4 regions of the Pseudarthrobacter sp. NIBRBAC000502771 genome follow, and region 1 is predicted to be linked to each of the others. Evidence: riboswitches for the same ligand, from Rfam matches in the RefSeq annotation. Region 1 holds a riboswitch; each other region holds the start of a gene.
The links. Region 1 has a riboswitch for cyclic di-AMP ahead of NIBR502771_RS21145 (C40 family peptidase). Riboswitches for the same ligand answer to the same signal wherever they lie in the genome.

Region 1 (7,398 bases):
GAAGGCAGCCTGCCGGGCTTCCTGCCAGGTGTGCGCTGCCTGGTGATGGTCAGCAGGCGTGTGTTCAGTTTCGCCCCTGCGCGCCTGCGGCTCTGCTCGCGGCGGCGCGTCAGGACCGTGATGGGGTTCTGCGGTCATTCGCCGGGAGTCCCGGCGGCTTCAGCGTCGTAGTCGGCCGCCAGCGAACGGGCCACGGCCAGTGCCGCGTCCATCGATGCCGCATCCATCTCCCTGCCGGGTGCGGCAGCCAGTCCGGCGGCGAAGCCTGCGATGAAGGTAGTCAGCGGTGCGGCGGGCCGCACAACAGAGTGGGCGGCCACGCCTGCAAGCGCCAGCACGGCGTTGATATCCACCTGGACGTCCTCAAGTTTGTACGCCTGGAGGAGCGCCCTGCACCACTCTTCCAGTGTCTCGTCCTGGCTTTTCACGACTTGCCTCCCACGTTGTCTCCGGCTGTGCGCCGGACTTTCCCATGCGTGCTGGTTCCCGGCGGCAACACCCAGCGCGGCAGCATCGTCCCAGGTATCCACATCGGCGGTGGACCCGGCGGGGACTGTGACAAGCTGCACGTCCAGACTAGCAAGGAGCGCCCTGACCGAGCCGTTGACCAGGGCGTTGCGTGAAGCCAGGTCAGCGCAGGACCTTTTTAACCCAGCCGTGCTGTAGAAACCTGCCAACGGCTGGGTCCTGCCGTCCTCGGAACGGGCCACCACCCCACCTGGGCGGACGCCGGGATCGGACTGCAGCAATGCGTCCCGCAGCACTGCCACCGCCTGGGCGGCCAACGGCATGTCGCAGGCCAGCACCAGGGAGTAGGGGGCCCCTCCCCCGTTCCTCGCCAGGGTATCCAGGCCTGCGGCAATCGCAGCCGCCGGACCAGCAAAGGGCGGCTCCTCCCGGCATGCAAGCAGGTTGGCAGGGCGGACCGACAGTGGCAGCGGGTGGCCCTCCCCGGATTCACCCGGCAGGACTCCCGCATCGCCAACAACCACGGTCAGCCGGGCACCGGCCGCCGCGGCAACGGCGCGCTCCAGGAGGGTTTGGCCGTGGAAAATCAACGACTGCTTGGGTACACCGCCCAGGCGGGATGATCGTCCCCCGGCCAGGATCAGGGCATCAAAAGCCAAGCTGTTCTTGTGCACCCCCCCAGCCTAGCGACCGGCACCCTTTCCGGTGCCGGGAGGCGCCGGGAAACCGTCAGGCAGCTCGCTCCGGCAGCAGGAACGGATCCCATGCGGGGGTCGGCTTCTCCAGTTCCTTGATCTGCCAGATCGTCCCGTGCGGCGGCTCGGGAACAAACCGAAGGGTCCACCCCATCTCGGCGGGAGTGTGGTCGCCCTTGACGTTGTTGCACCGCAGGCAGGCGGCCACCAGGTTCTCCCACGAATCGGCACCTCCACGCGACTTTGGGTGAACGTGGTCGATTGTGTGCGCAGCCTTGCCGCAGTAGGCACATTTGTGACCGTCCCGCCGGAGTACGCCCCTGCGGCTGACGGCCGTTGAGTGGTTGTACCTGGGCCGGATGTAACGGTTGAGGAGGATCACGGACGGGCGGCCCAGGACGTCGGTGGGCCCCACCACCGGGTCCTCCCCTTCGGCCACGACGCTTGCCTTGCCCGTGAGCACAAGCACCAGCGCCCGGCGGAAAGTGATAACCGCCAGCGGTTCATATCCAGCATTCAGAACGAGAGTGCGCATGCACTTACCTCTTCACGGCCGCACCCGTCAGGGGCACGAGGGCCGGCTGCCCTCGGCATGTCCGGGCTATGGATCGACATCACAAGAGTAAACAAAGAAGTGCAGAATCAGGTAATCGCCGCCCCGGAGGCCCCTTCCGTCACCATGCCAGGGAAAGGGCGGAGGCGCCGGCGGCAAAGCCCTTAAGCGCAAAGGACCCCCGCCTTGCTGGCGGGGGTCCTCTGGCAAGCAGCACGCGGGCCGGCGCTTGTTAAGGCCGGCACAGGAATGCCTAACGTACGCGGATGGCTACCGGGCCGGAGCCAACATTGGCGCTGAAGACCACGGTGTCGTTGCCATTGAAGCCGCCGTGGACGGCCATGCCGTTACCGGCGTAAACGGCAATGTGGGCCATGCCGCCGCCACCGTCGGCGTAGTACAGCAGGTCGCCGGGCTGGGCCTGGGACATGGGCACGGTGTCACCCAGCGACAGGTAGCCTGCCGGCCAGTCGTGGAAGTGGATGCCGACGGCAGCCAGTGCGTTGGTCACCAGCATGGTGCAGTCCTGGTGCACGCCGAGCTGGGCGTATGCGGCGGAAAGGATGGCTGCACCCTTCCCGCTTGCGGAAACCTGGGCGGCGGGAGCAGCCGGAGCAGCGGCGGTAACAACCTTGGCCGTGGCCTTGGCAGCAGCAACAGGCTGCGCCACAGGCGCGGGAGCAGCTTCCTGCACCTGGACCTGGGGCTCGGGCTCGACGACGGGAGCCGGCGTGGTGGTGACAGCAGGCTTCTCGTAGCTGATGGCAATGGTGGAAGCCGCGGAAATCGGGGCGTCGACGGCCGATTCAACTTCGAGCTGGGACGCCGGAGCGGAATCGCGCTTGACGTTGGCGTCGGCAGCGTTCGCTGCGAGCCCGCTGGTCAGGACCAGGCCGGAGGCCGCGGCGATAACAGCAGCCTGGCGGCCCATGCCACCGGCGTTGTCGCTGACAGCTTTGGCAATGATGGCGATCGAGTTGGTTTTGGTGACCTCGGCGCGGTGCCGTGCGGTAGCACGAGTCGTCATGAGTTCTCTCTTTCGTTTTTCCTTCGGACCGCGTGTAGGCAGGCAAAGGGGGCTGGACGCGCCGGCATCTTGGGGGTACGCCGGCGCATCCCGAACGGGGATCTGGTTTCTAGCGGAAAAGCTGTGGGCAAAGAAATAGCCCTTGGAGCGCTAAGCCCAAGAACTACTTGTTGAGGTGGTAGTACGACGAGGTACCGGTGGCTGCGGGCGAGTGCAGCAGCGTGCCCTGGGAGGGGTTGAGCGCGCTGATCATCATGCCGTTGCCGACGTAGATACCCACGTGCGCGCCGCCGTTCTGGACAACGAGGTCGCCCGCCTGCGGGGTGGAGGTCGGGGTCATGATGCTCCACGCGTTGGTGCGCGGGATGCTGATCCCGGCCTGTGCGTAGACCCACTGGACGAACCCGGAGCAGTCCCAGCCGGTGACCGGGCTGGTGCCGCCCCATACATAGGAGTGGCCGATGCCGGTGTAGGCGATGGCTGCAATGCCGGAGGTTGCGGCGGAGACAGTCTCGGCAGCCTTGGCGGCGGGAGCGGCGTCCTGGCCGGCGGCGCGTTCGGCCGGCGCGGTGGACTGGGGACGTACCGCCTCCACCTTCGGAGCGGCGGTGGTCTTGACGACCGGGCGCTCGAAGGAAACCGTGGCCGTGGGGGCGGCCGTGACGGCCAGTGCCGTCTGTGCCGAGCCGGACTCGGTGGATGCAGAGACACCGGCGGTGGTGTCAGCGGCGTTTGCTGGCAGGCCCATGCTCAGGATCAGGCCCGATGCGGCTGCCACTACGGCAGCCTACGGTCCCGGCATTTGCACTCACGGCCTTGGACACGGCGTCCAAGGGGCTGGTGCGAACCGTTTGCGCACGGTGGCGCGCAGAATGATGGCGTGAAGACACGAAGGTAGCCTCTCCCAATGCCTGCGAGGTGAGCTGTCGGATTCGGATGGGAGTCACCCGGCCACGCAGCTTCCTGGGAAGCTGGTGACTTAACCCCAAGGCCTTCTGGAGAGAAGGCCAAAATTGGTTCCCCCGCCCCTGCCAGACGATGAAATGCGAACGGACCTTGAGCGGTGGCAGAGTTAGGCAATCCACTCAAGAGCGTCAACTTCGGAAAAGTTGACGCGAGTTAGACGGTACAGCAGTTTTGTTTCAATGTCACATTCAGGTCACGGCAGGTCGCTGCGATCTGAGAGTGGGCAATCATTCGTTACAGCCAGCCCATGGGGTCGACCACTTCGCCGTTGACCTGCACCTCGAAGTGCAGGTGGCAGCCGGTGGAGGCACCTGTGGTGCCGCTGAGCGCCACGACTTCTCCACGGGAGACCGTCTGGCCCACCTTGACGTTGAAGGACGACAGGTGGTTATACGTGGTTTCCAGTCCGTTGCCGTGGTCGATGACCACCCGGTTTCCGCCGCCGAACTGGTGCCAGCCTGCGAAGGTAACGGTGCCGGTCGCAGCGGCAAGGACGGACGTCCCGCATTGAGCCACGAAGTCCTGGCCCCGGTGGAAGTCGCCGGAGCCGCCGGTAATCGGGCTCACCCTGTATCCGAACGGTGACGCGGTGACGAGGGAGGCTAGTGGTGCAGCCAGGGTGCCGGCCGACGCCGCCCGCGTGACGGAGCCGGCGGACTGGGCACTCAGGAGCTGCTTGAGCTTCCCGTCCGGGTCAGCCTGGGTCACCACGGCGGAGCGGCTGAAGTCGATCTGGGCACCAACATCAGCGGAAATCTGCGGCTGCGGGCTGACGGAGGAAGCTGCCAGGGGCGCGTTGCCGGACGCATCAGTGGCCATGACCGGGCTGGTGGCCGGCACTGTGACCGTCAGCACCAGTCCGGTGGCAGCCAGGGCGATTCCGGCCTTCTGGCCAATCCCGCTTGCGGCGGCGAACTCCGTTACCTGCCGCAGGGGCCCCCGACGGCGGCGCGCGTCGCGATGCAGATCGCGGGGGCGCTCCACTGCTGCGTCTTCGACAACCCGGGGTGCCGAAGGGGGGCTGGCTGCGCGGCGGCGCCCCCTGGAGGTCTGCATGGTCAAGAAGGGTTCCTCTCTGGAAAAGCCTGCGGAGTTAGCTGTCGGATTCGGGTCAGAGAGATCAAAGACCCGGCCCGCCGCGGCAAGCTTCTGCACAGGGGTATTCCCGGAAGAATCCTTCACTGGAGAGGCTTGCTGCTGACGGACTTCACCCCAAGGCAGTCCCCCGCTGCCGCTTGTGGTTCCCCCGCCTCTGCCAGTAACGACTCGTGCACCCGATCCGCTGGCAGAGCTCGGCTCCGGATCGGGTAACGCTTAAGTATCAACGATTGGTTCCACTATAGGGCCTTTAGACCCTAGGTAACAATTCCGTTATCTTTGCGTGGAAGTGCCTTGCCGGGGTAAAAGGCCGGGCCTCAGGGCTGGGACACGGCCACGAAAACGTGGGCGGCAACCTCGGGCGGCAGCTCCAGTGCGCCCTCGATGCCCGGGACCCGCACGGAGATGTAGTCACCCACGCGTTCCAGCGCCACGGCGGCACCGGGCCGGATTCCACCTTCGTCCAGTTGCGCCAGCAGTTCCGGCTCCACCTGGATCGGTTCAGCGAGCCGGCTGATGGTGACAACAGAGGCCGATGCGTAGCCCTTCATGGCTTCGACCAGGCTGATGGCTCCGTCGGCGCCGCCGGTGGCAGGCTGTCCACCCAGGGCGGCGAGCCCGGGGATGGGGTTGCCATAGGGCGATTCGGTAGGGTGGTCCAGCATCTCGTAAATGCGCCGCTCAACCCGCTCGCTCATGACATGTTCCCAGCGGCAGGCTTCGTCATGCACGTAGGCCCAGTCCAGGCCGATCACGTCGGCCAGCAGGCGTTCGGCCAGCCGGTGCTTGCGCATGACCTCGGTTGCCCGCTTGCGGCCGGTGTCAGTGAGTTCCAGATGCCGGTCACCGGAGACCACCACGAGCCCGTCGCGCTCCATCCTTCCGATGGTCTGGGACACGGTAGGGCCGGAGTGGCGCAGGCGCTCGGCAATACGGGCCCGGAGGGCAACGATGTTTTCTTCCTCAAGCTCCAGGATGGTCCTGAGGTACATCTCCGTAGTGTCGATCAGATCCGTCATCCAGCTCAGCTCCTCGAGCGCAGTACCTTGCGTTGTCCCACCGTATCGCCTCTTCCCGCGAGGTAGTCCGGGGGCCAGCTTAGCCTATTTTGAGTTTGTCCGAATAGCCGAGCGTCGGGCGGCGTCGCCCGGACGGCGCGTCTCATTGTCTGGACTTTGGGCCCGCCGGCTCCCGCCGCCCCTGCCATTCAGGCAGAATGGTGAAGGCCCGCTGCGCAGCCATCGCCTGCTGCCGGCCGGGCCATGACCCGCCCGTCCGGACCAAACTTTCGTCCCCGCCGAATTGGAGCACCTGTGAGCGACACCAGCATCACGATCCCCGCCGACCTCCTGCCGAAGGATGGGCGGTTCGGCGCCGGCCCGTCAAAGGTCCGCCAGGAACAGATCGATGCGCTGGCAGCAGCGTCCAAGACCATCCTCGGCACTTCGCACCGGCAGGCGCCGGTCAAGAACCTGGTGGGATCCGTCCGCGAAGGGCTGAGCCAGTTCTTCCGCGCCCCGGAGGGCTATGAAGTGGTCCTCGGCGTGGGCGGCTCCACGGCATTCTGGGACGTCGCGAGCTTCGGCCTCGTGGAGAAGAAGGCCCAGCACCTGTCCTTCGGCGAGTTCGGGTCCAAGTTTGCGGCCGCCACCAACAAGGCGCCCTTCCTGGAGGCTTCCTCGATCATCAAGTCCGAGCCAGGCACGCGGCCGGCGGCCCAGGCCGAGGCAGGCGTTGATGTCTATGCCTGGCCCCAGAATGAGACCTCCACCGGTGTTGCTGCCCCTGTCACGCGCGTTTCCGGAGCCGACGAGGGATCGCTGGTCCTGGTGGACGCCACCTCCGCGGCCGGCGGCCTGGACGTGGACGTTGCCCAAAGCGACGTCTACTACTTCGCCCCGCAGAAGAACTTCGCTTCCGACGGCGGCCTCTGGCTGGGCCTGTTCTCCCCGGCCGCCCTCGAGCGCGCCGCGCGGATCAAGGCAGGCAACCGCTGGATCCCGGACTTCCTGGACCTCCAGACCGCCATCGACAACTCCCGCCTGAACCAGACGTACAACACGCCGTCGCTGTCCACGCTGGTCACGCTGGACACCCAGGTCCAGTGGCTGAACTCCAACGGCGGCCTGGATTTCGCCGCCGCACGCACCGCAGACTCCGCCGGACGCATCTACAGCTGGGCCGAGGCCTCCGAGTTTGCCACCCCGTTTGTGGCCAACGCGGAGGAACGCTCCAATGTCATCGCCACCATCGACTTCGACGAATCAGTTGATGCCGCGGCCGTGGCCAAGGTCCTGCGCGCCAACGGCATCGTTGACACTGAGCCCTACCGGAAGCTGGGCCGCAACCAGCTGCGGATCGCCACCTTCGTGGCTATCGAGCCCAGCGATGTCTCAGCCCTGCTGTCCAGCATCGACTACGTGGTGGGCGAGCTGCGGAAGTAGGCGCGGAGAACAGTCAGGACAACATACGACGGCGCCGCCCGGTTCATCCCGGACGGCGCCGATTTCGTTGTCCCCTTCCGGGGTGGCCGGGCTCCCGGTGGCGAGGTGCGGTCAGGCTTCCGCTTGCGTGCCGGCGTCGTCAGTTGG
Region 2 (7,398 bases), 1.6 Mb from region 1:
CAGGCTGGAAGAGATGAGCAGTCCGAGGCCGGGCCAGCGCTTCGCCTTCATCATGGATACGGCGCCGTGTCCCGGCGCAGAAGAGCTGGCGGACGGGGCAGACATGCTGGTCACCGAGTCAACGTTCAGTGACGACGACGGTACCCTGGCTCAGCGGTACCTTCACCTCACTGCGGGGCAAGCGGGGGAGCTGGCAGCGTCCGCCCGGGCGCGCACCCTGGTGCTCACCCACTTCTCCGCACGGTACGGTGACGACGTCTCCCTGCTTGCAGGACAAGCGCAGGCGCGGGCCCCGGGGGTTACCGTGATCGCGGCCAAGGACCTTGACCGCATCCCCGTTCCGCGGCGGCGGCAGCCGGCGCGGGAGGGTGCCGGTCCAACTGCGGGGATAGGGTTAAACCATGACGGCAGCAGCTGAATCCACGGTCACGTTCGATGGCCGATTCGCCCGGGAACTGGCGGAACTCGCCGTGCCCTGGCGGGCCGAGGAAGCGCCCAGCCCGGAGCTCCTCGTCCTGAACGACCAACTGGCAGCGGACCTGGGCCTTGACCCGGAGTACCTGCGCAGCCCCGAGGGGGTGCGGCTCTTGGTGGGAAACCACGTTCCAGCAGGTGCCACACCTGTGGCACAGGCGTATGCCGGGCACCAGTTCGGCGGGTACTCGCCCCTGCTCGGTGACGGACGGGCGCTGCTGCTGGGCGAGGTCATTGACCGGAGCGGCCGCCTCGTGGACGTCCACCTCAAAGGCTCGGGGCGGACGCCATTCGCGCGCGCCGGGGATGGCCGCGCCGTCGTCGGGCCAATGCTGCGTGAATACATTGTCAGTGAGGCCATGCACGCACTGCACGTTCCCACCACCCGTTCGCTCGCCGTTGTGGCCACCGGGCGGCAGGTTCGGCGCGATGACATGCTGCCCGGCGCCGTCCTGGCACGGGTTGCGGGCAGCCACCTGCGCGTTGGCAGCTTCCAGTACGCGCGCGCAACCGAAAATATGGACCTCCTGAAGCGGCTGGCGGACCACGCCATCGGCAGGCACTACCCGCAGGCGGCCCATGCCGCAAACCCCTACCTTGCGCTGTTCGCGGCAGTTGTCTCCGCCCAGGCAGAGCTCGTCGCCCGGTGGATGCTCATTGGCTTCGTGCACGGGGTCATGAACACGGACAACATGACCATCTCGGGGGAGACCATCGACTACGGGCCCTGCGCATTTATGGACGCCTTCAACCCAGCCGCCGTCTACAGCTCCATCGACGTCGGTGGACGCTACGCCTACGCCAACCAGCCGGTCCTGGCCGAATGGAACCTGGCCCGGCTCGCCGAGGCCGTGCTCCCGCTGATTGACCAGGACCAGGAGAAAGCCGTGGCCCCGGCGGTGGAGGTCCTGGGCGGTTTCCGGGGCCAGTACAGCAAGGCATGGACCCGGGGGATGGCGGCCAAGCTGGGTCTGGACGGCGTCGATGAAAGCGGCGCCGCCGGGGCCTTGGTGGATGATGTCCTCGACATGCTGAAGGACGGACCCGTGGACTACACCCTGTTCTTCCGCAACCTGGGTAAAGCCGCCCGAGGGGACCGCCGCCCCGTGCGCGGCATGGTCCTTGACCTTGCCGCCCTTGATTCCTGGCTGGTGCGGTGGCAGGATCTCCAGCCGGACGCTCAGCTGATGGACAGCGTGAATCCTGCGTACATTCCCCGGAACCACCTTGTGGAGGAGGCGCTGTCCGCAGCCACCGGAGGGGACCGGGCTCCGCTGCAGCAGCTGCTGGCAGCTGTCAGCCACCCCTTCACTGAACGGCCCGGCCTGGAACGCTATATGCAGGGACCGCCGGAGGACTTCGGCAGCTACATGACGTTCTGCGGGACCTGACCGCGGCGGCGCGGCGGGTGCGTTAAAGACAGGAGGGTGGCAGCCGGTTTCCCGGCTGCCACCCTCCTTCACAGTCGGCACCGCCATGCGGGCCCGACCGGCAGGGACTAGGCTACGCGCACTGCGGAGTACCCGCCGAGCCAGCTGATGGAGTGCACCTGCGTGTCGAAGCCGTTGACGCCGCCGCTGACAACCTGGCCGTTGCCTGCGTAAACGCCCACGTGGCCGGAGGTGATGATCAGGTCACCGGGGGCGGGAGAGCCCACCACCGTGCCATACTGGAAGAACTGGGTGGGGGCCAGGTCGCCTACGGACTTGCCGACGGAGCGCAGTGCCTTCTCAACCATCGCGGTGCAGTCCTGCTGGACGCCCAGCTGGCTGTAGGCCGAGGCGAGGATCGCCGCGCCGGTGCCCGTGCCCGTGGTGGAAGCCACAGGCGTTGCCGAGGCGTAGGACATGTTCATGCCGGTGTTGGCCGGTGCGGTGGCGGCTGCCGCCTGCACGGGTGCTGCAGCCGGGGCCGGTGCCGGCGCTGCGGTGTAACCGGCGCCGGGAATCTGGATCTGGTCGCCCGGGTAAATGACCGAGGACAGGCCCAGGCCGTTGGCGGACAGGACGTCATTGAGGTTGACGCCGTACGCCGCGGCGATGGCGCCGAGGGTGTCGCCGGAAACCACGGTGTGGACGTTCCCTGCTGCTGCGGCAGGGGCTGCGGCCGGTGCTGCGGCGGTGGCCTGCACACTGGTCTGCTCAGTGGTGTCCGGTGCGGTTACGCCAGCGTGGGCCGGGGCGCCCACGCCGAACGCAATGCCGGACGCTGCTGCCACAGCGAGCGCCGGGCGGCCCAGGGAGCGGGCCTGCGACTTGGCTGTTACGGCGAGGCCCTCGAGCACAATGGAGCGGGCCGGAGTCGCGCGGTGGCGGGCTGAAATGGAATTTTTTGACACGGTTGATCGCCTCTCCCATGCCTGCGGGGTGAGCTGTCGGGTTCGGGCTGGAGATACCCGGCCGGGAGCGGCCCCGCGATGGAGGGAGGCGCTGCCGACTTAACCCCTAGGCCACATGTGGCCGTGGAAACTTGGTTCCCCCGTCCCTGCCAACTGGAGCGGTTGGATCCCATGGTCAGCGGCAGGGCTCGGCATACTGACGGGAATGTCCCGTCTGAGAGGGACACCTGACGACCCTAACCCATGGGCACGGCGATTGTCACATTTAGGTAACATACGAGGCTGCCCTCTCGAATTGCGCAAACGTGTGGACGATAAGCCTGCTTCCCGCCTGACCTCGACTGATGGCGGTGGCTGCCGTCCAAGTAACAATGTGGAGACGGCTTCCTGCGTGCCCCTCCAATCCGCCGGTAAGCTTCGGGACTATGCCCCTGTTCGTGACCACCGCCAGGTTCCCCGTGCTGGGGGGCCTGGCGGCTGTTGCCCTGGCCGCCACCGTTGTCCTTCCGGCCACTGCCGACGACCCGCCCCCAACCGGCGGGTATCCTTCGTGGGCAGACGTGCAGGCGGCCCAGTCCTCGGAAGCTTCGAAGGCGGGGGAGATCACCATCATCAACGGACTGCTGTCCCGCCTCGAAGCCGAGTCTGAGGCGGCAGGGGAAGCCGCCGTGCGCTCGGCGGCAGGGTACGCTGCCGCCGACGCCGGGCTCCAGGCAGCTTCTTCCCGCCTCGAGACCCTTTCCGCCCGGTCCGCCCACGCCAACCAGGAGTTGGCACGTTACCGGAAAGACCTCGGCGCCCTGGCTGTCGAGTCCTACAAAACCGGCGGAACCAACACGGGGTTCTTCGTGGCGCTGGATGCCCTGGGAACCAACAGCGTCCAGGGGCTCAACCTGGTCAAGCTCGTGGGGGACAAGACTGCGGCCCTGGTCACCAAGGCGGCGGCCGCTGAACAGGCAGCCGCCGCCCTTGCCGACCAGGAGAAGGTTGCCAGGAGCGAGCGGGAGCGGCTTGCCGCGGAGGCGAAGGCAACGCTGGAGTCCGCCCGCGCGGCCCAGGATTCGCTGGCCCGGCAGGTGGCGGAGGAACAGCGGCATGGCGGCGAGCTGACAGCCCAGCTCGCAGCCCTGAAAGGCACGACGGCGGCCCTTGAGGGTGAGTACCGCCAGGGCCAGGCGGCGCAGGCTGCCTACGAGGCGGCCCAGGCGGCCAAGCGCGCCGCCGCGCAGGAGCAGGCCCGGCAGCAGGCGGAGGCCGCGGCCAGGGCCTCCGCCGCGGCGGCGCAGCAGCCGAAGGCACCCGCGCCCGCGGCAAACCCGGCCCCGGCAGGTCCCGTCCAGCCAGGCGGTGTCCAACCCGTTCCGGCCCCTCCTCCCGCTGTCGATCCCGGGCCGGCCGCCCCGGAGGCGCCGGCCCCGCCGGCTCCGCCCGTCGTCGTCGTTCCTTCCGTTCCCGGCGGTGCGGTGAACGATCCGGCCGGAGCGAAAAGCTATGCATCGGGGCGCCTGGCCGCCTTCGGGTGGGGCCAGGACCAGTTCCTGTGCCTTGCCCAGCTGTGGACCAAGGAGTCCAGCTGGCTGACCACGGCCACCAACGCCTACTCCGGTGCCTATGGAATAGCCCAGGCGCTGCCGCCGGGCAAGTACGCCAGTGCCGGCAGCGACTGGCTCACCAGCTACCGCACGCAGGTCGACTGGGGCCTTGGCTACATCAAGGACCGGTATGGTTCCCCGTGCGCGGCCTGGAACCACTCCGCCGCCCTGAACTGGTACTGATTGACGCGTTAGGCTGTCCCCATGCCTGATTTCGAACGGTTCCGCGCGCTGCTCGAAGAGGAGCGGGCCCGGCGCGTGGCACTGCTGCCGGCGCTGCGGGCGGATATCGAGGCCGCAAATTCGGCGCGCCAGGACTCCAATGTGGATGACGAGCACGATCCCGAAGGTGCCACCATTGCCTTCGAACTTTCGCAGGCTTCAGCGCTCCTGAAACAAAGCTCGGCCGGCCTTGGGCAGATTGAAGCGGCCCTTGACCGACTGTCCGCGGGAACCTACGGAACCTGCGCGGTGTGCGGGGAGCCTATTGCCGAGGGCCGCCTGGAAGCCCGGCCATGGACGCCGTTCTGCATCCTGCACGCCTCGTCCGGCCGCGGGCGATGACGGAGGCCCCGGAGGTGGTGTCGGCGGCTGCGGAGTTCGTCGACCGGACGCTGCAGAATGAGGGCTCCTGGTACCGGGCCGACGACGTCGGGAGCCGGCTGGGCGGGCAGCTGGCCTCGTATGGATCGTCGGTGGGGGCCGTCCGGGGGACGGTCCGTGACGCGCTGCGGAAATTCAAGGACCTGGACCATGACGGCACGGTCATGCTGGCCTCCGTATTGTGGGGACAGCCGCGGCCCGGTTCGCGGCCGGTGTTCGAGCGCCGCCTGGCCGCCGTGGTGCTGCTGCAGTCGCGGGTGCGGCTGCTCCGGCATTCCGACCTGACCCGGCTGGAAGGGTTCCTCCGTTCCGCCCGGGCAGGGGACCTGGCGGCGCCCCTGCTCTCCGATGTCCTGGTCCCGCTGCTTGCGGGGCTGGGCGGGCGTGAACGGCAGCGGGCCGGCGTTGTCCTGGCGCGGTGGCGGGAAGATCCGGACCCCGGGCTCCGGGCGGCAGCCGCCGCCCTTGAAAAATACTTGTCCATGTGAAACGTACCAAGGAGATCCATATGAATGAACCGTTTGACCTTGAGCGTTTTGTTGCCGCCCAAAACACCGGCGGAACCTATGAGCAGGCACTGGGCGAGCTGCAGGTGGGCCGGAAGTCGGGCCACTGGATGTGGTTTGTCTTCCCCCAGCTTGCCGGGCTGGGACAGAGCGCCACATCCCGCAGGTACGCCATTTCGTCCCTTGCTGAGGCTCGCGCGTACCTGGACCACGAGCTGCTGGGCCCACGGCTCCTGGAGTGTTCACTGGTCCTGGCAAACCACGCCGACCAGTCCGCCGAAGACATTTTCGGTGGCGTCGATGCCAAAAAGCTCCGCTCCTGCATGACGCTGTTCCTCCGGGCGGCGCCCGGAGAAACAGTGTTCAAGAGCGTCCTGGCCCAGTTCTTCAATGGCGAACCGGACCCGGCTACCGACGAACTCCTGGCCGGCCTGGACGCGGCGGACTGATCACGGAGGAGGCGGTGCGGCAGCCTGGACGCGCCGCACCGCCCAGGCGGCCGGGTCGCTACGGCGTCGGGCTGCCGCCGTTGACGTTGAGCGTTTCGCCCACCACATAGCTGGATTCGGGCGAGGCAAGGAACACGTAGGCGGGGGCAAGTTCAGCAGGCTGGCCCGCCCGGCCCAGGGGAGTGGACTGGCCGAATTCCGGGAGTTCCTCCTTGGGCTGGCCGCTGCTGACCTGCAATGGGGTCCAGATCGGGCCCGGCGCCACGGCGTTCACCCGGATGCCCTTGGGGGCCAGCTGCTGGGCCAGGCCCTTGGTGAAGTTGTTGATGCTGGCCTTCGTGGTGGCGTAGTCCACAAGGGTCGGCGAGGGGTTGTAGGCCTGGATGGACGTAGTGTTGATGATCGTTGAGCCCGCCGGCATATGCGGTACCGCGGCCTTGGTCACCCAGAACATGGCATAGACGTTGGTTTTCAGGGTGTGGTCGAATTGCTCATCGCTGATGTCTTCCAGGTCCTCCTGCGCAACCTGCTTTCCGGCGTTGTTGACCAGGATGTCAACCCCGCCCAGCACGGCCACCGCCGTGTCCACCAGTTCCCGGCAGGCGGCCGAGTCCTTGAGGTCCCCCGGTACCTTGACGGCCTTGCGGCCGGCAGCCTCAATGATTCCGGCAATGCGCGCGGCGTCCTCCTCTTCCTGCGGCAGGTAGGAAAGGACGACGTCGGCACCCTCCCTGGCAAAGGCGATCGCCGTTGCTGCCCCGATGCCTGAGTCCGCGCCGGTCACAATGGCCCGGCGGCCGTCGAGGCGGCCGGTGCCCCGGTAGGTTTCTTCGCCGAGGTCGGCCTTGGGCGCCAGTTCCGCATCAAGTCCCGGCTCCGGCTGGTGCTGCTTGGGCGGGGAGATCTTTTCGTAGGCAGTCACGGGATTACGGAAGGTGTACTGGTCGGTCATGGTGGTACTCCTGTTCGTGCGGGACACGGGCTGGTTCGTCGCCCGGGATCGTGAAGCAGCAATGCTGCGCAGGCAGCAGCGAGAAGCTAAGCATGCTTACGGTTCCCAGCCTAGGCAAAAGCTCCCTCCCTGCCAAGCGGCGCCGCGGTCAGCCGCGCTGGACCTCCACCAGCCTGACCTCCGCCAGGCGGCCGCCGTCCACCACGGCCTCCATGTAGGTGCAGGCCGGCTGGCGGCGCCGATCCGTGGGCGAGCCGGGATTCAGCAGCCGGAGCCCGCCGGGCGAGACCGTATCCCACGGAATGTGGCTGTGCCCGAACACCAGGACGTCCGTGTCCGGATACAGTGCCTCGCACCGCAGTTCGCGGCCCTTTGCCTGGCCGGTCTCGTGGACCATCGCAAAACGCACCCCGTCCAGGACTGCGGTGGTGCGCCCGGGCAACCGGCGGCGAAGGTCGGGGCCGTCATTGTTGCCGTAAACGCC
Region 3 (7,398 bases), 1.1 Mb from region 1:
CGAGTCCGGACTTGGTTGTGGTCAGCGTATGGAAGTCCGATTCCCCTTGCCGGGAGACCTGTGCCCAGGTCTTTCCCCCGTCATTGCTCTTGAGTAGTCCCAGAGGGTTGGGCATTGTTGAGTCTTTGCCTGGATGGCCGGAGGCGTAAAAGACGCCCTCGTCCATGGCGGTCGTGAAACCCATCAGGTCGTTGCTTGGTCCGATTTTGACACCCGTGTTTTTAGAGATGTCGAAGAGCCCTTCATGGGTCGCCAGCAGTATCTGCCCGGTTTCGGAGTTCACGCTCAGCCCGTGGACGTGGGAGCTGGGCCGCCCTGCTGCAGCCGGGGACGCGGCATCGGGTGTGGCTGTGCCAGGGGAGCAGGCGGACAGGGTCAACAGCAGGGCAGCGGCCGTGGCGAGAGCGGCGGCCGGGCGGCGATGGCGAAAAAAGTGCAGGGGCACGGGAAACTCCAGAGGATGGACCGGCCAACCGGGCGGACCAGGGTAACCGGGAAGGGTGACAGGGGAGGTGCCGGCCCCCCAGGGGGAAGAGAGCCGGCACCCGTTCAGGCGCTGGCTACAGGGTGGCCAGCAGGTCCTTCATTTCCTGGATCTCGGCTTCCTGGGCGTTGACGATGTCCTTGCTGAGCTGGACCGCATCGGTGTTCTTGCCGTCGGTAGTTTCTGCCCTGGCCATCGTGACGGCGCCTTCGTGGTGGGCGATCATCTGGGTCAGGAACACTTTGGCCGCCTCAACGCCCTGCGCGGCCTCGAGCTTGGCCATGTCGTCTCCGCCCATCATTCCGGGCATGGCGTGGTTCGATGCCATGTCAGTCGCTGCGGCGGTGGGCTGGCCCCAGCTCTGAAGCCAGCCGGTCATCTTTTCGATTTCCGGTCCCTGGGCGGCTTTGACTTTGGTGGCCAGGTCGGTCACTGCGGCAGGGATACCCTGCTTCTTGAGCATCATGTCGCTCATGGTGACGGCCTGGGCGTGGTGGGGAATCATCATCTGCGCGAACATCGTGTCCGCGTCGTTGAAGGCAGCCGCAGCCGCAGCTGAGCTTGCGGGGGCCGCGGTGGATGACATCATCCCGGAACTGCCGTGGTCCATGCCTGGCATGCTGCTTCCGTTCGAGCTCCCCGTTCCGGAGCCGGCCGAGCATCCGGCGAGGGCGATGGCTGCGGCGATGGCGGCAGCCGAAATGGTCAGGGTCTTCTTCATGAAAATCAGGGTCCTCAAAGTATCAGCGGGGGGATCCGCCTGGAAGGGGGAGCATGCAGCGGCAAACCCTAAGGGGTCTGGTGTGTTTGCTGCAGGCCATCTGGCTGGACGATGGCACCGGTTGAAGGCACCGGCGCGGTGGAGTGATTTACGTCCGGCTGATACAGAGGTCGCCGGGGGAGGGGCTGCCCGGTGAGTAGGAATAGATGCTGCCGAGTAAAGCGGCGGCACCAAAATCGGGCAGATCATAGGGCGCTGTTCCCGGCAGTGGAGCTGAGAGAGTCGTATGTCCCGGGGCAAGGACACAAGCGGCGTCACCGGCAGACATCTCGGTGCACGACCCCGCCGGGTCACAGGACGACGAGGAGAAGGAACCCGCAGCCGCCGGATCATATGAAGCCACGCCTATGGACGTCCCCATGGCGTGGACGTGGCTGGCCGCCATGGCCTGCAGCTGCGTCGTCCCCCCTGGTCCTGCCATTGACATGGTGGGGCCCGGGGGCATGTCGTGGGCACCGCCCATAACGTGCATGCCGAAGATGCCGGCAATGACGGCCAGGGCCGCGGTCAGGAACCCTCCCCTCAGGAGGAAGGCCGTGAAAAGGCGACGATGCGCTGGAGTCACGACTCTTCCTCCTTTCCGTAGAGTTCTCTCACAACAAGGGTAAACCGGCAGGATGTTCCTGCCGGCCGGCTCCTTCTAGTTCAACGCGCGGGCCTGCATGTCCGTCTGCCGCTCCCGCTCAGCGACGTCGGCACCGGGATGGGCGGCTTTTCAGGTCGCCCGGGGGCACCTGCGGGTGGTGACGTTGCGGAAATGGCCCTCCTCGCCGGGAGGCACAATGCCCCGGCGCGAGCAGAAGGTGCCGGGGACATGCAGATTCTAGATGCCGGCGAAGGTGTACCCGGCCGCAGTCACAGCCTCCCGCATCACTGCCGCGTCGACCGTACCTTGCACCCGCAGGCGGGAGCGGCCGCCGGGGACGAGGTCAACGGAGGCAGATTCCACCCCATCAACGGCAGAGACAGCCTTCTCGACCGTCTGCACGCAGTGCCCGCAGGTCAAGCCGTCCACAGCGAATTCAACGGTAGTGGCACCGGCGGCTGCGGTGGGGGAAGGGGCGGCTTCGGTCGAGCAGCAGCTGCACCCCGATGCCGCGGCAAGCGGCAGCTGGGAACGGTTTTCGGTTCCACACATGTCAGTTTCCATTCCTTGACGAAGGACTAATGGGCGCTGGGATTGAACGGCTGTGAGAGCCGGGCGCAGGGGCCGGCCGGGACATACCACTTCACTGACAACAGCAGAAACTATACCGGGTGGGGGTATCAGGAAGAAAGTAAACGACCTGTGATCTGCATCTTATGTTATTCAAATGTGACAAGTGATGCGTGCGTGAAGTACGGTCGAAGCCGTGCCGGTTTCTCCGAATGCGGCACTCCCGAGCAGACTTGCCTAACTCTGCCGCTGCCCGGGATCCGTTCGCAACTTTCGTCCGGCAGAGACGGGGAAACCAACACTGGCCTGCTGTGGGCAGGCCTTGGGGTGAAGCCGTGCCTGGTTCCTTTGGTACCAGCCTCGGCCGGGTGTCTCCCATCCGAATCCGACAGCTAACCCCGCAGGCAGTGGGAGAGGCCCTTTCATGCCCATGCGCAAAGCTCACGGCCGTCACCGCGCGGTCCCTGTCCAGACCGGCACGCTTGCGGTGCTGTCCAAATCGGTCGCCGGAAACGCCGGTGCCGCCGGCCGGCAGGCGGCCGTTATCGCCGCGGCGTCCGGCCTTGTCCTGACCAGCGGCATTGCCGCCCAGGCAGCCGATGCCCCGGCCCAGCGTGAGGCGGAGCCGGTTCAGGCGATGGAAGTCGCCAGCCAGGTCCAGGCTCCGCTCAGTGCGGATGCAACGGTCCAGATTTCCTTCGAGCGTCCCGCGGTGGAGACCACCCCGGCTCCGGTCGTGGAAGCACCCAAGCCGGTCGCCGTCGAGGCGCCCAAGGCGTCCGCCGCACCCGCGGTGGCTGCAACGGCTGCGCCCGTGAAGGCGCAGGTGACGGTTGCCCCTGCTGCCGCCACTCCTGTAGCCGCGCCCGCGGCCAGCGGTATCAACGCCATCATGGTTTCCTCCGCCTACGCCCAAATCGGCATGATCCAGGACTGCACCCGGCTGGTCGAAAACGCACTCAACGCTGCCGGCATCCCTGTCGGGGACCTGGGCCCGATGCAGTTCATGAACTACGGCACCGTGGTCACCGACCCGCAGCCTGGTGACATGGTCATGCAGCCCGGCCACGTGGGAATCTACGTCGGCAACGGCCAGGTCCTCAGCTCGGGTCTGAACGGGAAGAACGAAACCGCCGTACACCCGCTGACCTGGATGACGTCCAAGGGCAGCGTCACGTTCGTCCGCGCCGGTAAGTAAGCCACTGAAGGCCGGTGATGCACTGCCTTGGGGGCTGTGCATCACCGGCCTTCAGCATCCCTGCCGCAATCGGGACTACACCCTCATTGCGGGCCGCCCGAAGCGGCGCAGCCGCAACGAGTTGGAAACCACCAAGACCTGGCTGGCGGCCATCGCGGCGCCTGCGATCACCGGGTTCAGCAGGCCCAGCGCGGCGACCGGGATGACCACGGCGTTGTAGAAGACCGCCCAGAACCGGTTGGTGTTAAGGGGGCGCCAGCGTCCGGGGGGACAGTCAATCGGTTGGGCGACCTGGCCAGATCACTCCCCCATCATCGCCGGATCCCCCGATCGCGATGTACGCCGCCACTATTGGGCAATGCGCAGCTGCTTGGGTCAAGCAGCCGCGAGTGGAATGAATAACGGATTTGTAACTTATGCGAACGATTCGCTACTCTAGAGAGGCATACCCCTGGCGGGTATGTGTTGACCGCTACGCCAAACCCCGCCGGCGGTCAATAACTATGAGCTTCTCAAGGCGGGGGCGGAGGATCCACTTACGGCGCCGGAGCGCGTCTTGGGGTGAAGCTACCTGGCGGCTGCGTTACCGCGCGTCCTCCAGCAGCCGGACAGTCCACTCGTCCGAATCCGACAGCTAACTTCGCCGGCGCCGAGAGGACCACAATCTTGTCTGCCCAGCCCAGACACGGCCGTCGCCGTGCCCTTCCTGCTACCAGGACACGCCGCCCCCTTTTGCGTGACGCTGCCATTCTGCTGCGCAGCCATCAGTGGGGCGTTACAGCTGCCGTCACGGGAATGATCGCCCTCACGGCCCTTTCGGCCGCGCAGGCCGACCCGGGTGGCCGAGCCGGAGCTCCGGACCGGGCCGCCGCGTCCGCAGTTCCTGCCGTTGAGGCTGCAGTTACCGCAGTGCCAACCGCCTCCCTGACCTTTGACAGCCCCGCGGTAACCTCCCAGCCGGCTCCTAAACCTGCGTCGCCCGTGGAGGCTGCCGGAACGGTTGCAGCATCGACTCCAGTAGCACCGGCGGCTGCGCTGGCCCCCACTGCACAGTCCCGCGGCCTGAGGGCACCACTGGCCGCCATGAACGTGAGCTCCCCCTTCGGATTCCGTGTCAGCCCCATCACCGGAGCTGCCGGCGAACTGCACATCGGCATCGACCTGACAGGAGCATGCTCGACCCCGGTGTTCGCTGCAGGCCCAGGGAAAGTCGTTGAGGCAGGCTGGAGCCCCTATGGCAGTGGCAACCGGATCGTTGTGGATCATGGCAACGGGATGAAGACCACTTACAACCACTTGGCCAGCATCGGTGTTTCGATTGGGCAACCAGTAACGCAGGGCCAACAGATTGCCGGCGTTGGTACGACCGGGGCGTCAACTGGTTGCCATCTGCATTTCGAAGTCCTGATTAACGGTGCGACCGTAAATCCCTCGGCCTACATATAAGGAGAGACCGGTTTCCGGCTTCAAGTCCGTCAGCTGTTCATGGTTGCGGAAACGTAGAGTGGCGCCGACAGGAAGCTTCCGATGACCGGACCTCCTCCGGCGCTTCAGCCGTACCGGTCCCGCGCCTGCCTCAGTGGATCCTCTCCTACCTTCTTCTGCCAGCCTGGAGGCCCAGAAACATGACGTCCGTTTTAACTGGACAGGTCGTCATGGCCACAGGCATTACCGGGGCACACGGCCGCAGCTCGACCCCGTCGTGTCCGTCCACGAACTTGCGTTCTGCCCCATGACCCGGATGACCCCAAAGGCGCCGCGACGTTTGTCCGCGCCGGTGAATAAACTGCTGAAGGCCGGTGATGCACTGCCTTTGGGGGTTGTGTATCACCGGCCTTCACCATCCCTGCCGCAGGCGGAAGGGGATTCACCTCATCGCGGCCCGTCCGAAGCGGCGCAATCGCAGCGAGTTGGTCACCACCAGGACCGAGCTGGCGGCCATCGCGGCCCCGGCGATCATCGGGTTCAGCAGGCCCAGCGCGGCGACCGGGATGCCCACGGCGTTGTAGAAGAAGGCCCAGAACAGGTTGGTCTTGATCGTGGCCAGCGTCTTTCGGGAGAGCTCGATGGCTTGCGCGACCTGCCCGAGGTCACTTCCCATGACCGTGAGGTCTGCTGCGGCGATCGCCACATCGGTCCCGCTGCCCATGGCGATGCCAAGGTCAGCCTGGGCCAGGGCGGCGGCGTCGTTGACGCCATCCCCTGCCATCGCCACGGTTCCGCCGGTCTCCTGCAGCCGGCGCACGGCCTCAACCTTGCCTTCTGGCAGGACCCCTGCCAGCACATCCGCGGCCGGGATGCCCACCTGCGCGGCAACGGCCAGCGCCGCGGCTGTGTTGTCGCCGGTCAGCAGGACCGGACGCAGTCCGAGCTCCTTGAACCTGCCGATCGCAGCCGCTGAGCCCGGCTTGATGGTGTCGGTGAGGCTGATCAGGCCGCCGGCCTCTCCGTTCACGCCGACCCAGATCACGGTCGCTCCGGAGTCCTCCAGCGCGTGCAGATGTTCCATGCTTTCTGCAGGGGTGTCGATGCCATTGTCCCGAAGCCAGCCGGCGCGTCCGACGACAATTGAGCGTCCGTTGACAGTGCCGCGCACGCCCCCGCCCGGGGCGCTGACGAAGTCGGCCACCGCCGCCAGGGGACCGTGTTCGCGTGCGGCCCGTGCAATGGCGTGGGCCACGGGGTGTTCGCTGGCCGCTTCGACCGCCCCGGCCAGGGCGAGCAGCTCGTCCCCGTCGGCCCCGGTCAGGCTCCGGACAGCGGAGACGGACAGTTTGCCGCTGGTGACGGTCCCGGTCTTGTCCAGCACGATGGTGTCCACGGTTCTGGTGTCTTCCAGGACCTGCGGGCCCTTGATCAGGATGCCCAGTTGCGCGCCGCGCCCGGTCCCGGTGAGCAGTGCCGTGGGAGTTGCCAGACCCAACGCACAGGGGCATGCAATCACCAGCACGGCTACTGCGGCGGTGAATGCCGGCTGCAGGTCCCCGGTGGCAATCAGCCATGCTGCAAAGGTCACCGCAGAGATGCCCAGGACGACCGGGACAAAGACCGCGCTGATCCGGTCGGCCAGCCGCGCGATCGCCGCCTTGCCGCTTTGGGCCTGGCTGACCAATTGTCCCATCTGGGCAAGGGTGGTTTCACTGCCGACCCGTGTGGCCTTGACCAGCAGCCGGCCGTTGGTGTTGATGGTCGCCCCGATCACGGTATCGTCCACACCGACCTCGACCGGCACCGGTTCGCCTGTGATCAGCGAGGTGTCCACCGCGCCCTGGCCCTCCACCACGAACCCGTCCGTGGGGATCTTTTCCCCGGGACGGACGATAAAGACGTCCCCCGGAACGAGCAAATCAACCGGGACCCGTGACTCGGTCCCGTCCCGGACCACGCTGGCTTCCTTGGCGCCGAGGTTCAGCAGTGCGCGCAGGGCGTTGCCGGCGCGCTGTTTTGCGTTGGCTTCCAGATAGCGGCCCAGCAGCAGGAACGTGGTCACCACGGCGGCGACTTCGAAGTAGAGTGCATGCGCGCGCATGTCCATGCCGGGGTGTGCTGTCATGATCGGATCGGCCAGAAGCTGCCAGGCCGAATACAGGAACGCGGCACTGACCCCGATGGATACCAGGGTGTCCATCGTGGAGGCCAGGTGCCGGGCATTGATGGCTGCCGCCCGGTGGAACGGCCACGCAGCCCACGTGACCACCGGCGCACTCAGAACAAGCGCAACCCATCCCCAGTGCGGGAACTGGGCGGCCGGGAGCATCGAGATGACCAGCACCGGCAAG
Region 4 (7,398 bases), 1.1 Mb from region 1:
GGCCGCGGCCGATCCGAGATCGATTTCGTTTCCGCTGTCCTCAACGCGGACGCTGGTGACGTCGGCGTAGGGGCGCTGGCCGAGGACGGTCAATCGTGTGTTTGGCCGGAGTCCAAGTTCGGAGAAGTATCGGAGCATGTCCGGGTTGGCGTCCGAGATCCTGGTGATGGTGACGCCGCGGACGGGGGTCACGGTGGTTAGCTGGCCGGCGGCCGGAAGATGGGGCTGACCGTCCGCAGTCGGGATCGGGTCACCGTGCGGGTCATGCGTGGGATGGCCGAGGTGGGCGTCGATTCTCTCGATCAGGGCGTCCGACACCGCGTGCTCGAGCACTTCGGCCTCGTCATGGACTTCATCCCAGCCATAGTGGAGCACCTCGACCAGGAACGTCTCCAGCAGCCGGTGCCTACGGACCATGGTGAGTGCATGCTCCCGTCCGAGATCGGTCAGTTCGATGCTGCCGTAGGGGGCGTGGGAGAGGAGTCCCTGCCGGGCCAGTTTCCGGATTCCGTCGGAGACCGTGGGCGGGGTCACCCCCAAGCGCTCGGCCATGACCCTAATGGTGATCGGCGTGGCGGACCATTCGGTGGCGGTCCAGATCAGCTTGAGGTAGTCCTGGGCGGAATGGGTCAGGTCGGAAACAGGCATAACAGAGATTTTATCAACAAAACATGAATGTTAGACTTCTCAAACAATGATGTTTGAAGATGGAGGTCCTGTGGACGCCCTGAAATCGGCAAAGTCCAAAATGCCGAGCAGGCGGGCGATGCTGTCCGGTGCCGCCGCCTTTGCTGCCGTGCCCGCGCTGTCGGCCTTTACCGCACCGGAACCCAAAGGCCCGGGGGAAACCTCAGGTCCGGAAGGCATGAATCACGGCGCCATGCAGCCACCGGCCGCCAACAAGCCTGCGAACGCAGGCACCCCGGCATCGGTGGCGATGACACAGGCCGGGCATGCCGGATTCCCCACCGGATCGGTGCCCGTGGAGCGGGCAGGGATTGACCCTTCGTCCATCCTGCGGGACTTTGACCGCGGCAAAACCAGCACCCTGCCGGACGGGCGGACCCTGCGGGAGTGGGACATCGTGGCGGTGGACAAGGATTTCGAGATCGCTCCGGGGGTGACGTTTCCGGGCTGGAGCTATAACGGCCGGATCCCCGGACCCTCGCTCTGGGCCCGGGAAGGCGATGCGCTGCGGATCAACTTCACCAACGCAGGGGCGCACCCGCACACGATGCATTTCCACGGTGTCCACAGGGCCGAAATGGACGGCACTCCGGGAATCGGCCCAGGGTCCATTTCCCCTGGGCAGAGCTTCACTTACGAGTTCAATGCGACCCCGTTTGGCACGCACCTGTACCACTGCCACCAGTCACCGCTGGCCCCGCATATCGCCAAAGGCCTCTACGGGGCCTTCATTATCGAACCCAAGGAGGGCCGGCCCAAGGCCGATGACGAGATGGTGATGGTCATGAACGGCTACAACACCGACGGCGGGGACGACAACGAGTTCTACTCCGTCAACGGCTTGCCCTTCCACTTCATGGACTACCCGGTCCAGGTCAAACAGAACGAACTCGTGCGGATCCACCTGATCAACGTGCTGGAATACGACCCGATCAACTCGTTCCACGTCCACGGGAACTTCTTCCATTACTACCCCACCGGGACCATGCTGACACCGAGCGAATACACGGACACCATCTCCCAGGTTCAGGGCCAGCGCGGCATGCTTGAGCTGCGCTTCCCGTATCCGGGCAAGTACATGTTCCACGCGCACAAGACCGAATTCGCCGAACTGGGCTGGATGGGCTTCTTCGAGGTGAGCGCATCATGACACGCACGCACACCACACCCGCCGCACCGGCATCAACGTCAGCGTCGGCATCCAGGTCAACAGATCAGACAGTCGTCCGGCGGCCGAAACCCCGGTGGCTGCTCGGTCTCGGACCCCTGGTCCTGATAGCCGTCCTCCTGGGCCTGTTTTCCCTGCTGAACGGCCCGGGCCTGTCCCGGCTCGGCCAGGGAGTTCCACCCAAGGAAGAAGTGGCGGTGGAGGACGTCCGGCTGACCCCGGGCCAGATCATCATCACTGTCCGCAACGAAGGCCCGGACCCGGTGGCCATCGCCCAGGTCGACGTCTCGGACTACTACGCAGCCTTCACCCAGACCACCGAGACCATGGCCCCGCTGCAGACCAGCACCATCACCGTCAGCTACCACTGGGTGGACGGGGACCCCTACGAGATCGCCCTGGTGACCTCCATCGGGGGCAAGATCCCCGCCGCCATCGACGCCGCCGCGCTGAGCCCCGAACGCGACGGCTCCTTTTTCGGCCTGATGGCACTGCTCGGCGTCTACGTCGGAGTCATTCCGGTGGCGCTGGGAATGCTCTGGATGCCTTTCGTCCGGCGCTCCTCCGCCGCCTGGGTGCGCGGACTGCTCGGCGTCACCGTCGGGCTGCTGGCCTTCCTGACCTTCGACGCCACCCTTGAGGCCTTTGATCTCGTCGCCGGCACCAGCGCCTTCGGCGGACCCCTCGTCGTGATCCTGGGGGCGCTGCTGTCCTACCTGGTGCTGGAGGCGACCGACGCCTGGATGCGCCGGCACCAGGACCTGCACACCACAGGGGAGCCCGCCGCACTTTCGCCGCGCAGGCTGGCCCTGCTGATCGCCGTCGGCATCGGGCTGCACAACCTCGGAGAGGGCCTCGCCATCGGCTCGGCCTACGCCGTGGGCTCCTTGGCCCTGGGCGCCTCCCTGATCATCGGCTTCGCCATCCACAACACCACCGAAGGCCTTGCCATCGTCACCCCCATGGCCCGAACAAGACCCTCCCTTGCCCGCCTCGCCGTCCTGGGCCTGATCGCCGGCGCCCCTGCCGTGCTCGGGGCACTGATCGGCTCCACCGTGTACCAGCCCACCCTGGGCGCATTCCTCCTCGGTCTCGGCGCCGGGGCCGTCGGCCAGGTCGCTGTCAAGCTCCTGCCAATGCTCAAGGACCCCGAAGGAAAGACCTTCACGCCGCTGACCGCCGGGGGAATCGTGGCAGGCCTGGCCGTCATGTTCGGCACCGGCCTGCTCGTCGTGGCCTGAAACCGGCCAAATCCGTGCCGGCGGAGGCCTGTGCCATGCCACCTGACCATGGCAGCCGTTGAGACAGTAGGGATCCATCCCGCCGGTCCCGACCTGTTCGATCAGGTTGTTGTCCTGATGGATCAAGCTGGCGCGGGATAATGAGGCCATGGCCAAGACTCCCGCCCAGCGCATCAAAAAACACGGCAGCAAAGCCACGGTCCCCGCCCACCAACTGCCTCCTGTGATCAACTCCACAACCAGCCGGTCGCCGCAAAAGGCGCAAGGTAACAGCAACCTGATCGTTGTTGCCGGCGTCGTAGCCAGCCTTTTCTTGTTCTGGTACCTGCACTTGCTCACGCTGAACCAGATGACGCAGTTGTCCGGCGGTCTCGCGATGCCGGATTCCCTTGTGGGCGGCTTTTCCACCGAGTATGTTGGGCAGCTGCGCGCTGCCATGGACGATGACGCCCGCGGGCAGCTCGGCTACGTCCACAAAACCGCGGGGACGCTGTTTCCTCTCATTTTCGGCTTCAGTTGGCTCCTGCTGATCGGCACGAACGTGGCCGTCAAGACCGTGCGTTGGGCGTTGTGGATGGCGCCGATACTCTTCGTCATCATCCGACTGTGGGCCAACGCTGCCGTTGACGCCGCCCTTGCTCCTGCCACGCCCGATGCCAGCGCGGTGGCTGCGGCGTCAGCCCTCACGGTCGGGGGCTGGGTGCTTCTCATCCTGAGCCTGATGGCGGGAGGGGCGGCGGTGTTCCTGGGACGCCGGGACGCCCGGCGGAAGCCCAGGCTGCCCTGACGATCCGCTGTTCCCACCGGAGAATGCGAAGGTTTCCACCCGAACGAACTGCGGGTGAAGTCAGTATTGCCGGTCTCATGTGGTTCGGACGGGCCCTTCTGGCAAATGAAAGAATCAAGTCCGACGTCAGAGCTTCCGCAGCCGCCGCCACATGGGGCAAAGGCGGCAGACGGCATCAAAGGCGACGGGCCGATAGTGGTCAAGGCCAAATGATGGCGTTCCGAATCCTTAACCATATTTAAGCGACGATGAGCAGCACGGGATGGGCGAGACCCCGACTCCTCCAGTTGCGCTGACCCGGCGCACGTAATGCCGTGACGCCCCTTCCGCAAAGCTAACGGAACGATTACGGTCCGATTAGTCAGCTATAGTGGAGCCTGAAGCATCGATACCAAAGCGTTACCTGATCCGGAGCCAAGCTCTGCCAGCGGATCAGGTGCACGAGTCACCAACTGGCAGAGGCGGAGGAACCATAACCGGCAGTCGCAGGACTGCCTTGGGGTGAAGTCCGTCAGCAGCAAGCCCTCATCCAGCTAAAAATCCTTCCGGGGACATCTCTGCGCAGAGTGCTTGTTACGGCGGACCGGGTCTTTGAACTCTCTGACCCGAATCCGACAGCTAACTTCGCAGGCTTACCCGGAGAGGAAAAAATCTTGGCCAGGCAATACTCCAGGGGCCGCCGACGCGCGACAGGCCCCGCTTCGGCGCGCCGGGCGACCGAGGTGTTTACCGCGGACAGGCCCCGCGATCCGCAGCGAGAAGCACGCCGTCGCCGGGGACCCTTCCGCCAGATCACTGATTTCGCCGCCTCCAGCGGTATCGGCCAGAAGGGCGGCATCGCGTTGGCAGCAACGGGCCTGGCACTCACCGTGACTGTTCCGGTGACCGGCCCTGTGATGGCCGCCCAGGAACCCGTTCAGGCCGCGTCCGCCGTTTCCGCCGCCCCACAGCCTGAAATTTCCGCGGCGCCGGGAGCTCGAATCGACTTCAGCCGCTCCCCGGTAGCCACGAAGGCGGACCCGGACGGCAAGTTGAAACAACTGCTCAGTGCCCAGTCGGCCGGTGCCCTCACCCGCGCAGCCTCCGCTGGAACTCTTGGCGCTCCGCTCGCTGCGATGACCACAGTTTCGCCGTTCGGGCTCCGGGTCAGTCCCATCACAGGCGGTTCAGGAGATTTCCATCGGGGACAGGACCTCGTCGCCCAGTGCGGCACTTCCGTCCTGGCCGCTGCCGCAGGCACCGTCACCTTCGCAAGTTGGGACCAGTATGGCGGAGGGAACCGCGTGGTCGTGGATCACGGCAACGGCCTGAAAACCACATACAACCACCTGTCTTCCTTCAACGTGACCAAGGGGCAGGCAGTATCCCGGGGAGACGTGGTGGCCTTCAGTGGGACCACGGGCGCCTCCACCGGCTGCCACCTCCACTTCGAGGTTGAAGTCAACGGGAAAGTTGTCGACCCCACCGGCTGGCTCTAAATTCAACTGATAGCGGGCTCCGCGCAAGCTTGCTCGCAGCGGCGGCCGGCTTCCATGCAGATACGCCAATGTGCTCGTGCATGCGATTCGCACTCGTCCGGGAGTCCGTGCAGACGGTCTGACAGGCTTTCAGGACGGCCCTGGTGATGTCCGATTTCGTAGCCGGTGTGCCGGGACAAGATATTCCCGGTAATGCCGCAGATGTAGGCGCTGCATATGGCCCAGTGCACTCGCTGCACGTCAGAGGTAGCCGGGATGGCCGTGCGCCTGAGCTGCCGGCACTCCTGACGCTGGAAGAAGTGGAAATGATCACTGAGTTCGGCGCAGTCCACGTTCCCGGAAAACCCGGGTCGTCCTGACGGCCACAGTCCGGGCTGGTGCGCGGCTCTACCGTGGAGCGTCGGGATCTGATGCGATCTCTGGCGCTGGCTCCTGGCGATGAGGGCAAAAGTTGCCGCTGATGCGAACGGAGAGATGCCCTGCAGCCGGACGGACTCCGGGCCGGGATCACCGAAGCTGGGGCGCTTTCGCACAGGACCTAGCGGTCCAACGCCGAGCCCGTGCCGAGCATCTTTCCGCCACGCCGATGACATGCTGGGCAGGGTCGGCCCGCTACCCGCCGCCTCCAGGCCTCGGGCCGAATTTCGTCACACGCTAATCATGTCCCCTGGAAGCTTCGCGTTTATACCGGCGATCGGTAGCGCAAGCGAGGGGATCCAGGCCGGCGCAGAAGTGAAAGATGCACGCCGCCATCTCTGATCTCCGAAGTACGGTCGAGGCCCGGTCCGGGGCGCGTCCGGTCACTCACCAAAGGTCATCGAAGCCGGGCTGGGCAGAACAGCTTACGCAGTGTCAGCAATCTGGAAATTGCCGGAGGCGGATGCGTCCGGGCCGCTGGATCGCCAAAAAGTTATGGTAAAAAGCCTAGGCGGCAGGAAGCGATTCGATAATGTTGATGAACCGGGTAGTGACGAGGGGTGATGGGTGATGGCTGTCGCTGCTCTCATCCTCACCGGAGTTTTTGCCCTGCTCGACGTCGCGCGCCACGTGATCCAGCGACGCAGCACGGGCGACGCCGGGATCCGGCAGTTCTCGGTCGGGCCTGGATCCCTGCAATGGTGGGCGCACTGGGGCATGGAATTCGGCACCCTGATCACGGGCGTGGCCGCGCCTATCGCAGACCTGACCGGACTCGCGCCGCTCGAGGTTCTGGACCACCCGGTGGCTCGCGGTGTCGGCACGGCACTTGCCGTGCTCGGCATCTTGGCTACCTTCGCCGCCCAACTTGCGATGGGAGCATCCTGGCGTATCGGTGTGGACGAAACCGAGCGAACCGTCCTGGTCACCTGGGGCCCGTTCCGGCTCGTCCGCAACCCGATCTTCAGTGCCGTGTTCCTGGCGTTCCTGGGCCTGACGCTGATGGTGCCCAACGTGGTCGCGGTCGCCGGGTTCGCCGCCATCCTTGTCGGCACCCAGATGCAGGTGCGGCGTGTCGAAGAGCCATACCTGCGCCGTACGCATGGCACCGCATATACCGACTACGCCTCACGGGTGGGCCGATTCCTACCCGGCATCGGACGGCTACGGTCTGATCAGCGGAATGAGCGTTGATGTCTGGCACGGGACGGCAGTCTGTAACCCCGGCAGGCAGCTGATGCCGTCCACCCGGGACCGCGCACCGCTTCAGCTGCCGACGCCACCCGCTACTTAGAGGAAAGCACCAGGGAAAAACACTGTTCCCGTGAAGGGCAACCGTGGCATCCGCGCACAAGAACCCGACCCTCATATGGTCGCCTCGGGATATGTAGCTGTCTTCGACAGGGACATCCTGCACGCCGGCCAACCGAACCTAGCCCCGCCCGCTGCGCTGGGCCAATGACAAGGACGGAAACCATGAGGAATGGGGCAGAATTCGCGCAGCACTTTGAGAAGCTCAAGGTAGGAAATCGCCTCTGCGGCAGCCGCCCCAACTGCAGATCTCCGGCTCTTTCAGGTCGACAAGACGCACCATCAGTCTCAGCAAACACTCGGGCCCCG

Region 2: linked by a shared signal. The riboswitch ahead of NIBR502771_RS14130 (LysM peptidoglycan-binding domain-containing protein) and the one ahead of NIBR502771_RS21145 (C40 family peptidase) in region 1 are both predicted to bind cyclic di-AMP.
Region 3: linked by a shared signal. The riboswitch ahead of NIBR502771_RS21020 (M23 family metallopeptidase) and the one ahead of NIBR502771_RS21145 (C40 family peptidase) in region 1 are both predicted to bind cyclic di-AMP.
Region 4: linked by a shared signal. The riboswitch ahead of NIBR502771_RS16705 (M23 family metallopeptidase) and the one ahead of NIBR502771_RS21145 (C40 family peptidase) in region 1 are both predicted to bind cyclic di-AMP.

Annotation. Positions count from the first base shown of each region.
Region 1 is NZ_CP041187.1:167,621-175,018, forward strand. It holds gene NIBR502771_RS00755 (molybdopterin molybdotransferase MoeA) at 1-138, opposite strand, end outside; gene NIBR502771_RS00760 (NTP transferase domain-containing protein) at 135-1,142, opposite strand; gene NIBR502771_RS00765 (HNH endonuclease) at 1,198-1,698, opposite strand; gene NIBR502771_RS00770 (NlpC/P60 family protein) at 1,970-2,743, opposite strand; gene NIBR502771_RS21145 (C40 family peptidase) at 2,907-3,521, opposite strand; cyclic di-AMP (ydaO/yuaA leader) riboswitch at 3,638-3,832, opposite strand; gene NIBR502771_RS00780 (M23 family metallopeptidase) at 3,944-4,765, opposite strand; cyclic di-AMP (ydaO/yuaA leader) riboswitch at 4,776-5,017, opposite strand; gene NIBR502771_RS00785 (metal-dependent transcriptional regulator) at 5,125-5,826, opposite strand; gene serC (phosphoserine transaminase) at 6,121-7,251, shown strand; gene NIBR502771_RS00795 (DUF3027 domain-containing protein) at 7,363-7,398, opposite strand, start outside.
Region 2 is NZ_CP041187.1:3,016,114-3,023,511, forward strand. It holds gene NIBR502771_RS14120 (ribonuclease Z) at 1-418, shown strand, start outside; gene NIBR502771_RS14125 (YdiU family protein) at 402-1,865, shown strand; gene NIBR502771_RS14130 (LysM peptidoglycan-binding domain-containing protein) at 1,973-2,812, opposite strand; cyclic di-AMP (ydaO/yuaA leader) riboswitch at 2,816-3,016, opposite strand; gene NIBR502771_RS14135 (lytic transglycosylase domain-containing protein) at 3,238-4,587, shown strand; gene NIBR502771_RS14140 (TraR/DksA C4-type zinc finger protein) at 4,609-4,968, shown strand; gene NIBR502771_RS14145 (DNA alkylation repair protein) at 4,965-5,495, shown strand; gene NIBR502771_RS14150 (DUF1810 domain-containing protein) at 5,516-5,962, shown strand; gene NIBR502771_RS14155 (glucose 1-dehydrogenase) at 6,021-6,914, opposite strand; gene NIBR502771_RS14160 (metallophosphoesterase) at 7,063-7,398, opposite strand, start outside.
Region 3 is NZ_CP041187.1:3,541,434-3,548,831, reverse strand. It holds gene NIBR502771_RS16560 (F510_1955 family glycosylhydrolase) at 1-445, opposite strand, end outside; gene NIBR502771_RS16555 (DUF305 domain-containing protein) at 561-1,205, opposite strand; gene NIBR502771_RS16550 (hypothetical protein) at 1,354-1,830, opposite strand; gene NIBR502771_RS16545 (heavy-metal-associated domain-containing protein) at 2,089-2,403, opposite strand; cyclic di-AMP (ydaO/yuaA leader) riboswitch at 2,646-2,842, shown strand; gene NIBR502771_RS16540 (NlpC/P60 family protein) at 2,846-3,619, shown strand; partial or broken gene NIBR502771_RS21280 (hypothetical protein) at 3,695-3,913, opposite strand; cyclic di-AMP (ydaO/yuaA leader) riboswitch at 4,085-4,280, shown strand; gene NIBR502771_RS21020 (M23 family metallopeptidase) at 4,703-5,065, shown strand; gene NIBR502771_RS16530 (cation-translocating P-type ATPase) at 5,487-7,398, opposite strand, start outside.
Region 4 is NZ_CP041187.1:3,578,923-3,586,320, reverse strand. It holds gene NIBR502771_RS16725 (metal-dependent transcriptional regulator) at 1-648, opposite strand, end outside; gene NIBR502771_RS16720 (multicopper oxidase domain-containing protein) at 695-1,837, shown strand; gene NIBR502771_RS16715 (ZIP family metal transporter) at 1,834-3,096, shown strand; gene NIBR502771_RS16710 (hypothetical protein) at 3,245-3,883, shown strand; cyclic di-AMP (ydaO/yuaA leader) riboswitch at 4,286-4,532, shown strand; gene NIBR502771_RS16705 (M23 family metallopeptidase) at 4,537-5,361, shown strand; gene NIBR502771_RS16700 (isoprenylcysteine carboxylmethyltransferase family protein) at 6,349-6,972, shown strand.